3 regions of the Thalassobacillus hwangdonensis genome follow, and region 2 is predicted to be linked to each of the others. Evidence: riboswitches for the same ligand, from Rfam matches in the RefSeq annotation. Region 2 holds a riboswitch; each other region holds the start of a gene.

Region 1 (3,273 bases), on a different contig from region 2:
GATATCTGCTGAACCGGCAAGGACATATGCGAACGCATTGTGATTCTCTGGCAGGTCGAGGGTGAACGAAGCACCTTCTTCCATCGTCAGTTCCGTCAACGTGATCGGTACGATAGAATCCATCGGGCCTTTCACACCTGCCACGTTTCCTGAGAAAACTTTTGCCTGGCCGCCATCAAATCGTACGACCGGCGCGTCTTCACCATAAAGGTTCTGATATCTCGTTCCGGTGAATTTCTTTTCCTTCGGCAGATTCAGCCATAGCTGAAGGGTATGCGCGATATCATCTTCGACACCGTCCTCCGCGTGCCTTGCTCCGCCACCGGCATTCATGTACTGAACGTCACCTGGCTCAAGGATATCTCTTCCCCCACCATTGTCGATGTGCTCCAGCCTTCCATCGACGACATAGGTGATCGTCTGGAAGCCGCGGTGTGGATGATCGGTGAATGTTCCCTTCTTGAACCAGTCTTCCGCCATCAGGATGAACGGATCGAACATCTCGAACTGGCCAGCAGGCAGGACCCACCCTTTCTGGATCGAAGGGAATCCTACCTCATCGTATTTCACATACCACTGTTTATCTACATTACGTTTGAACTCTGCCACACTTATCCTTCCCTTCCTACTTTCTTGATTCTATTCTAGGAACAGTAGGAAATAATGTCCAAATATGTGCCCGAAATAAAATTAGAGGCTCCCATACACATTGTGCTGGGAGCCTCATTCTTTAAATTTATAAAGGAAGAGATTTTTTCATACTCTTCTCACGGATGAATTCTTCAAAGAGATCGACATAATCTGCATCATAGTGGGTATCCCCATGCTTCCTCAAGTCTTCAAGCGCCTCTCCTGGTGTGAAAACTTTCCCATAGGATCTTGCACTTATCATGGCATCATAACTATCGATGATCCGCAAGATTCTCACACAGGAATCCAGCCTTGCACCCTGCAATCCATAAAGATAGCCGGAACCATCGAGGTTTTCGTGATGATACAAGACCACATCTGGTTCTAATTTAATGTCCGTATGGTCACTCAAAATTTCAGTACCATATCGCGGATGCCCTTTTAAAATATGCCACTCCATATTAGTAAGTGGACTTCGCTTCTGTAAGATGCGCTTCGGGACCTGCAGCTTTCCGATATCGTGAAGCAGCACAGAAAGCACCCGTGAAGGCACCAGCATTTTCGACAATGACCAATAATCACAGAACCTTACATAATAATCGGTTACCTGTAACGAATGTTGATATGTAATGGCGTCATGTTTCCGGAGCTGTTCTAGTAAATCCTTTGCAGAAGGAGAATACACATTTAAGTAATAATCCAAAGGGGAAAAACTCATCTTTCATACCTCCATTTAGGAGCCGGTTGCACTAGTGACTCCCGATAACTCAAGTGCCCACATGAAGAGTTATCGTTCATTGCCTTCTCTTCGTTGATGTGTGAAGCAGTTATAGCCTTGCTTTGTACCTATTATAATCACTTTTCGGCTTTAATACTAGTTCATACTGGTGAGGAAAAAGGAATTTTATGATTATTTCACAAAGATTTTACATTCTCTTTTCGACATATTTCTTAAAAATGCTATACTTTTAGATAACTATATTTGTAACGATTACCAGTAATGGAAATAGGTGATTTATTTGATTAAGGATCTCGCAGCAAACGCTGCTGTTCTCATATCCTGCTTTTATTTGATGAGTAAAATCTTCCCCAAACCTTTGAATTCCAAGAACTCCTTGAAGACCTCGATAGGTTACGGCTTCTTCTTTGGACTACTCGGCTTACTATTGATGTACTTTTCCATCCAGGCGACTGATACTGTCAGGGTTGACTTGAGACATCTGGCTATCCTCTTCATAGGTTTTTATGGTGGCATTCCTGCCACGATTGTAACGACGGTAATCATTGCAGGAAGCCGTTTCTTCTTCGGTTTTACTGAAGCAGCTTACGTTGCTGTAGCACTCTCCCTGCTGTTGGGAGGCTGTGTAATTTTGCTAGCTAAATATGCACAAATCGACAGCATAAAAGTCAAAATGTTTTTCGGGAATATCATAGGCATGTTATTTGTAACGATCGCATTATATATCACAATCAGTGATGAAGCGTTACGCCAGGAAATCTTACTTTTCTATTGGCCGTTTGGAATCATTGCAGGGCTCTTAGCAGTGAAAGTATTCATTGATATGCAGGAAGCCAACCGCTTATTCCACTTCTATAAAGAATCGGCCGAAGTGGACTTCTTGACTGGACTGAACAACGTACGGCAATTTGACTACTATTTGAATATCTTTACAACCAGGTTTAAAGAAAAGCATGAGAGTTTATCCATTCTGGTAATTGATATCGATCATTTCAAGAAAGTGAATGATACTTACGGCCATGATGCAGGGGATGAAGTGCTGAAACAGCTTGGAGCGATCTTAAACGAGACCTCTCGGGACATGGATATTGTCTCGAGAAACGGCGGTGAGGAATTCTCAATATTGCTTCCTAATTGCAGGCTTACCCAGGCGACTGCTGTTGGAGAACGGATAAGAAAGCGGGTAGAAAACAACACGTTTGTCTTACCGGACAATCAGCCGCTCCATATAACTGTTTCCATCGGGGCTTCGAGCCTGACGAAGCAGGACGTAGTAATCAAAGACTTCCTGAAACGTGCCGACGTCGCTTTATACGAAGCAAAAGAAAGCGGCCGCAACAAACTATGCATCGCCCAATAATAGAGGAGCCGGGATTCACTTTCCCAGCTCCTCTATTGCTTTAACGCATTGAGGGACAGTCCCCCGCTCTGCTAAAGCTTCACCGCGATGAGGGACTGTCACTCATCGCGGTGAAGTGCTAAGGCGTGAAATTTTCTGTGCCTGAGCTAACGGGTTCAGTTTTGGAAGAGAAACGAGCTGAGCAGTTATTACAAGAAGGGTTGCAGGAAAAAATAAATAACAAAGAGAAATACTTATAATAGCAAACTAATAATTGAGGAGACAATACTACTTTGAACATTTTAACTCTAATTTCAAGTTATATAATAGGTTCAATCTCATTTGCTTTAATAGTCGGTAAAGTGTTTTATAAGAAGGATATTCGCAATTATGGTAGTGGAAATCTTGGTGCAACGAATGCTTATAGAGTTTTAGGCATAAAAGCAGGAGTAATTGTTGCAATTGCAGATATATTAAAAGGTACACTTGCTTGTTTACTTCCGATAATACTTAGTTCTACGGTTAACCCTATTGTATGTGGTTTATTAGCCATATTAGGACACAT
Region 2 (3,273 bases):
GTCACGGGATTATTCTTTACTTCCATCATTATTTGTTTGCAGCAATCGTTCAACATCTTGAATCGACAACCCTAACCCTTTCGCTTCCTTCATCAGCATGATCCACTCTTCATCCAGTACTTTCGTTTCCACCGCGTTCACCATCTCCATTCATTAACTGCTTTTTTCGTCCTTTGAGGCAAACTTCCAGGCAACAAGCTGCTCAATCGTAACGTCCAGCGTCTTCGATAGCTTTCTCAGTACAATCAATGATGGATTTTTTTGGACCCCGCGCTCGATATTGCTGATATAGGATTTAGACACCCCCGACCTTCTCGAGAGCTCACTCAGAGATATACCTTTGTCCAATCGCAGTTCTTTCAATCGTCGTCCAATCAATGTACAAACCTCCACTCAGTAAGGTCGTTCTTTAAAAAGAACTGCAAATCAAAAAAATAATTAGTACGTCAGCGTTCTGAACGTTCTTAATAAAGAATTATTAATTTCATTATAAAGAACAATACTATGCTTGAAAACCCCTATATCCTTTCATATTATGCAGGTTATCGTTCATCTTATGCCATTTTCTCATTTTTTCGCCATCCTGCACACTTTTTCACCTTTTCCCACAAAAATGGATGCCTGAATTTAGGCACCCACTAGTCATCAACTTCTTATCGTTTGGTTCAGCTTCTGGGTCAATTGATTGAAAAGCACTTCATCCCCATTATCAATGGCTTTGTCAATCAACCTGCGAAGGTTCCCTTTTTCCAATTCTTCGAACAAGCCAATGGACTCTGAGGGATCTTCTTCTTTTTCTTCGATTCGGTCATGCGTTTTTAAAATCGACTGGATCTGAGTCATGAATTCCGGCAGCACGAGCAGATCCGCAACTGCCACATAAATCACTTTTTTACCTCTTTGGAAAACAAAAATATCATAGACGTTATGAATCCGGTTTTTCTTGCGATCGATGATAATCTCTTTCGATTCTTTCGGAATGAAGTGATACAACTGTCCGTCCACCAATACAGAAAAGTACTGATATGCAAGCACGATGCGCGTGTAGTGGCTGTCTTCTTTCACATAATAGGGCTTGAGCATCTTAACGGTCAACAACTTGTCCACCCCCATAGAATTCTGAATATTCAGTATTCATAATTATAGTATGTGACAGATCGTTGAAAAAGAAAAGCTTTTTTTCTCTGTAAAAATTAACAAAGCCGTATTTGCTCCTTAGGTCCCAGGGCAACGTACGGCTTGCGTCTTATCTTTCTATACAAGATCTCAGTCGTCTAAATGCCGGCAGATTTGCTCTGCAGTGTCGGCTTTCTCTCTGCTCTTTCTTTTAAAAATGCTTCAACTTCTTGTTTCGATAAACCTAAGGCTTTGGCTTCTGACATCAATACTACCCACTCGACATCGATTGCTTCCTTGCGCCAATTCGTTTGCATGAATGATCATCCTCCATCATCCATCACCTTAGGCAGCTCGGCCATCTTCGCTCTTTTTTATGTATGGATCCCGGGAAGAGCAGCATTAGATCCGAAGCTTTGCGTCCTTACCTTTCGATAAGTTTGCCTTTGACTAGCGACTTATTTTTAATTTTCTGATAAATACAGTCTACTATACTATCTGACAAATTACTAGTCCTTTTATAACATTTACATAGGTATAAAGTTGCGTTTTAGCATACTCAAAATGCAGGATTTGTCGATGTATGGTAATAGAATAATTTTGACCAAAAAAGGCCACCATTCAGGCGGCCTTTCGGATTAAACGAGTGCATGCAATTTTTCATTCACATAGGTTTTCAGTTGTTCGAGGCGATCCAGACTTTCGTTGAAGGAATCCGACTTCACCCCATAATAGAATTTAATTTTCGGCTCCGTACCTGATGGACGAAGGCAGAACCAGCAATCCTCTTCCAAGATGAATTTAAGTACGTTCGATTTCGGCAGTGTAATTTCACTCTCTTTACCTTCTGCCACGTGGTGGCGCTTGGAGGATGCATAGTCTTCGACAGCGACGACCTTCAACGATCCTACTTGATCGATTTCCATGCCACGGAAGGCTTCCATAATTGATTGGATTTTTTCAGTACCTTCTTTTCCATCAAGCTTGATGGATTGCAGGTCCTCCACGTAATAGCCATAACGCTGATAAAGTTCGTCCAGCGCTTCCAGCAGCGTCTTCCCTTTCGACTTCCAGAACAAGGCCAGTTCTGCAGCAAGGATAGCAGCCTGGACTGCATCCTTGTCACGAGCGAATTCTTTTACGAGGAAACCGTAGCTTTCTTCATAACCGAATAAAAATTCATATTCTCCGGTGCGTTCGAATTCACGAATTTTTTCTCCGATGAATTTAAAGCCTGTCAAGGTGTCGAGGGTCGCGACATCATAGTAGTCTGCGACTTTGCGGCCGAACTCGGACGTTACGATCGTCTTGATAAGTAGTCCATTATCCGGAAGATCCGAATGCTGGGAAAGGATGTAATCCAGCATCAGCGCGCCGAGCTGGTTTCCGGATAGTACCGTATAATCATCATCTGCATCCGGTACAGCTACACCGAGGCGATCTGCGTCAGGATCCGTGCCGATCAGAATATCCGCGCCTACCTGCTTCCCTTTTTTAATCGCAAGTTCGAATGCCTGATGCTCCTCAGGATTCGGAGATTCCACTGACGGAAATTCAGGGTCAGGCTGTGCCTGTTCTTCGACGGTATGCACGTGTTTCAAGCCCATCTGCTTCAGGCCTTCTTCGACCAGGAACTTCGCTGTACCGTGAAGCGGTGTGAAGACGACTTGCAATTCGTCAGCCATGTCGTGATTCATATGCGGATTGAAGCTTACCGAACGAAGCTCTTTCAAATAAGCATCATCCACTTTCTTATCGATCCATTCCAGCAAGCCTTGTTCTTCCAACTCAACTTGGTCAGCTACATCGACAGTGAGTTCGTTTTCGACCTGATTGACGTAATCGATGACTTCAGCTGCCTGCTCCAATGGCAGTTGTCCGCCATCTTCGTTGTACACTTTGAAGCCGTTATATTCGGGCGGGTTGTGGCTCGCTGTGATGACAATACCACCTGCCGTGTGCAGGTAACGTACCGCAAACGAAAGTTCAGGAGTCGGGCGCAAGGAAGTGAACACATAGGTTTTGATGCCGTGTGCACCAAGGACGCGAGCCGCTTCGACAGCGAATTCCTTTGACATATGACGAGAATCATAGGCAATCGCAATTCCTTTTTCTTTCCACTCCTGCCCACGATTTTCTATGTACTTCGCTAAACCT
Region 3 (3,273 bases), on a different contig from region 2:
GTTTGGAAAACGATAAAGGATTATATGATGCCAGCGTATATGGAAGTCTGGGGCGGGAACAGCTGAAAGAAACAATCAGAATAAAGATGAGGTTGTTCGGGTCAGTTGGAAAAGCAATAGAATAAAAGGTGCTTCTCATGAAGCACCTTTTATTCGCTAAGAAATTCTTTTTTGCCTTCGCTCAGCTTGAATCTTATTTAGCTGTAAGATGATACTCTGTTGCTGTTTCATCGATACATTGATGAACTGCACTCCGTATTGGTTCATCTTTTGATGGATATGCTCTTCTTTCCTGACAAGGAGTCCGAATTGTTCAAAGGTTTCATTGTTCAATTCAAACACGACTTTTATTTTCAGCTTCGACTTTATCGGCAAATTGTATGGTGAGGTAATTTTTAAACCAGATGTGCTTATATCTTCAATGTGTGAAGTGATTTTTCTATTCGTCAGTCTTTTCAGGCTTTCTTCCTCCACGTCAACGAACTCGATCGTACAAGGGATTTGTGGGACTTCTAAACGGAAATTCCTCCTCGTACCTGCTTTTACGGGCATGAGTTCTTTCTTTATAGTTTGAAGCTGCTTTTGCAATTCTACGATTTCTTTTTTCTTTTTCACAAAAAGTCGATTACCTTTCAGCAACAGGAACAACATCAACAAACTAACCACTAAACCATAACTGACTAACCAAATCATCATGGCCCCTCCGTTCCTATTACATCAACTTTTGTGGTTTTCCCAATAAGAAACCTTGAGCATACGTTACTCCAAGCATTTTGGCTACCGTAAGTTCTTTTGAAGTCTCAATCCCTTCTAAAATCAATTTAATGTTGAATCTTCGGCTATAGTTGACTAAATACTGAAGAAATTCCTGTTTCTTCGGTGATGTATCGAGTTCGGAAGTAATATAACGGTCGACTTTGATATAATCCGGGTTCAATTCCAGCAGGTTCATCATGTCACTCCTGCCAGCACCGAAATCATCGATAGCTATTTTCAAGCCAGAACTCTTTAAGGAATCTAATTTTTTTACAAGTGGACCTGGGTGATCCAACTCTTCGGATTCGTTCAACTCAAACACGAGAGAATCTTTCTGTACACAAGGGTGAATATGTTCTTTGAAGAAGAAGTTGAAATCTGGATGAAGTATCGTGGAAGGATAGACATTGATGAACAACTTGGCACCTTTGTGAATGTGTTGAAAAGTCGATAGGTTGTGAAGAGCCAGTTTTATCGACTCGATATCCAGTTTGAAGAGGTTCTTTTCCTTTTTGGCAATTTGAAATGCTTTGACTGGGGTTGCGTGAATCTTTGAGCGGAATAAAACCTCGTATCCTGTTTTGTTCCATGTTCTAAGATTGAAGATCGGCTGGTAATTATGATAAAAACTTTCAGCGACAGTTAACGGCATGTAATCTGTTTTCATTGAATCGCTCCTTTTTATTCATTAAAAAAAGCAGTCTCAAATAAGAGACTGCTTTGTCTCCCATGCTTCGGTAACCCGGCTATCGTAGATAGAACATCTGTAGACCCGTGGTTTTGCGTCCCAGCCTTTCAACTGGTTTGCCATTATCGGTAGGGCGGATATTAGTTGTATCTTTATTTCACGTGTATCGCAATATCAGTTCAGATTTACCATTCACATCTAATTTTTTGTAGATGTTCTTGATGTGGGCTTTTGCGGTGTGTTCTGAAATATGAAGGGATTTTGAAATATTCAGCGAGTTTGCTCCGTTCAATAGGTGGGAAAGTACTTCGTCTTCTCTAGCAGTTAAGCTTTTTCTGAAGTCTGAATGGTTAACTATATCTTTTTCATTAATTGCGAATTCTAACTTCAAACTTTTAAGGCGGTCGATTTGATCGGAAGAAAAATTCTCATGATTGATCGTCGTATCGATAGCGTAGATCAGATCATTGATATCTTGCGGGGATAATAAGTAAGCATTAACCACTTTCAACATAAATCTCCTCCTTTCGACATGCGTCGATATGTACATATTACTATACTAGTAAAATAACATCTATTACTTATGTGTGGTATTTTCTAACCATATAAGGGTATTTATTACTATTTTAATATTGTTAATGGGAATTAATGGGTATAAAGGCATTGTTTTTGAATTATTTTTTTAGAAATGTACCAATTTTTATTGAAATATGATACCATAATGTAAAATATTGCAAAGGGACAATTTAATTATGTATGATATTAAAGGAGGAGGTTGCATGGCTCAACCTCAGTTGTACGACCCCATCCGGAGAGAGCTTGAAAGAAAACGCCACCGGATGATGCAGGAAGGGATGGAACGTGGATTTCAAGACCCGATCGTCCTCAAACTTTCACAGGAATTGGACCAGTTACATAATCAGATCATCATGAAAGCATAATTTTTCATCATAGAGCGTACTGTCAACTTTCCAGCCACATGGTTGGGAATTTTTTTATGGTAATATGTAATATATTTTTGACACTATGTAAAAAATATATTACAATAAGCATCGTGAGGAGTTGAACATATGGTGCTTAAAGATAATGGAGAGTTGGAGAATCGTATTGCGGTCTTTCGTGCAGAGAAGAAGTGGTCGCAAAAGGAAGTTGCCCAGAAGCTTGGTGTCAGCAGACAAACAGTCGTTTCATTGGAGAAAAACCGTTACAATCCATCACTCAAGTTAGCGTTTCAAATCGCAGAGTTGTTCGAAAAGGATATAAATGAAGTATTTCAATACAAGGGGAGGGAGATTGAATGATTTTCGCAGGAATCATTTTAATGCCGGTATTTTTAGTATCACTTTATATCATCTTCAAGGTGTCTTGGGGAGAAGAAGGGAAAGATGAACGAGGCCAGGCGATTCTGAACAAGTCTTACATGTTCTCAGCACCGATCCTTCCAATCGGATGGCTGCTGTTGGAAACGGCGCATTCTTTTTCGGAAGTCTCTTATGATTTTTACCGGGATACGATGTGGGTGCTGATCCTGCTTACGTTTATTGTGCAGGGAGCTACACTTTACACGATCAGAAAGCGGGCGTAATAAAAGAACATCCAGAACTCCCGGGTTCTGGATGTTTTCATTTATCAAGATAGGAAAATCCGTAATTGATGAAGTTATTGATCAGCACAGCCATTTGCTTCGGAGACTGGTCCAAATCGTTTTCAAGCCAATCCTTGATTACCTGGATGGCGCCGCTGATGGCAAAGGAACTCAAATACCTAGACTCATCCGCCTGCAGATAATGGTCCTTCATCCAGTTGTTCATCATGAATCCTCGTGTCAA

The links. Region 2 has a riboswitch for cyclic di-GMP ahead of ACFQ2J_RS13940 (anti-repressor SinI family protein). Riboswitches for the same ligand answer to the same signal wherever they lie in the genome.
Region 1: linked by a shared signal. The riboswitch ahead of ACFQ2J_RS17230 (HD-GYP domain-containing protein) and the one ahead of ACFQ2J_RS13940 (anti-repressor SinI family protein) in region 2 are both predicted to bind cyclic di-GMP.
Region 3: linked by a shared signal. The riboswitch ahead of ACFQ2J_RS17845 (EAL domain-containing protein) and the one ahead of ACFQ2J_RS13940 (anti-repressor SinI family protein) in region 2 are both predicted to bind cyclic di-GMP.

What each region holds. Positions count from the first base shown of each region.
Region 1 covers NZ_JBHTKL010000006.1:318,096-321,368, forward strand. The annotation lists gene ACFQ2J_RS17225 (pirin family protein) at 1-615, opposite strand, end outside; gene ACFQ2J_RS17230 (HD-GYP domain-containing protein) at 737-1,348, opposite strand; cyclic di-GMP riboswitch class II at 1,361-1,444, opposite strand; gene ACFQ2J_RS17235 (GGDEF domain-containing protein) at 1,650-2,729, shown strand; gene plsY (glycerol-3-phosphate 1-O-acyltransferase PlsY) at 3,002-3,273, shown strand, end outside.
Region 2 covers NZ_JBHTKL010000005.1:912,395-915,667, reverse strand. The annotation lists gene ACFQ2J_RS13955 (anti-repressor SinI family protein) at 10-150, opposite strand; gene ACFQ2J_RS13950 (helix-turn-helix domain-containing protein) at 154-378, opposite strand; gene ACFQ2J_RS13945 (IDEAL domain-containing protein) at 646-1,095, opposite strand; gene ACFQ2J_RS13940 (anti-repressor SinI family protein) at 1,275-1,433, opposite strand; cyclic di-GMP riboswitch class I at 1,462-1,571, opposite strand; gene ACFQ2J_RS13935 (phospho-sugar mutase) at 1,755-3,273, opposite strand, start outside.
Region 3 covers NZ_JBHTKL010000006.1:448,155-451,427, reverse strand. The annotation lists gene fba (class II fructose-1,6-bisphosphate aldolase) at 1-125, shown strand, start outside; gene ACFQ2J_RS17850 (PilZ domain-containing protein) at 157-693, opposite strand; gene ACFQ2J_RS17845 (EAL domain-containing protein) at 713-1,423, opposite strand; cyclic di-GMP riboswitch class I at 1,490-1,575, opposite strand; gene ACFQ2J_RS17840 (response regulator transcription factor) at 1,602-1,958, opposite strand; gene ACFQ2J_RS17835 (Spo0E family sporulation regulatory protein-aspartic acid phosphatase) at 2,224-2,385, shown strand; gene ACFQ2J_RS17830 (helix-turn-helix transcriptional regulator) at 2,515-2,745, shown strand; gene ACFQ2J_RS17825 (hypothetical protein) at 2,742-3,029, shown strand; gene ACFQ2J_RS17820 (TetR/AcrR family transcriptional regulator) at 3,067-3,273, opposite strand, start outside.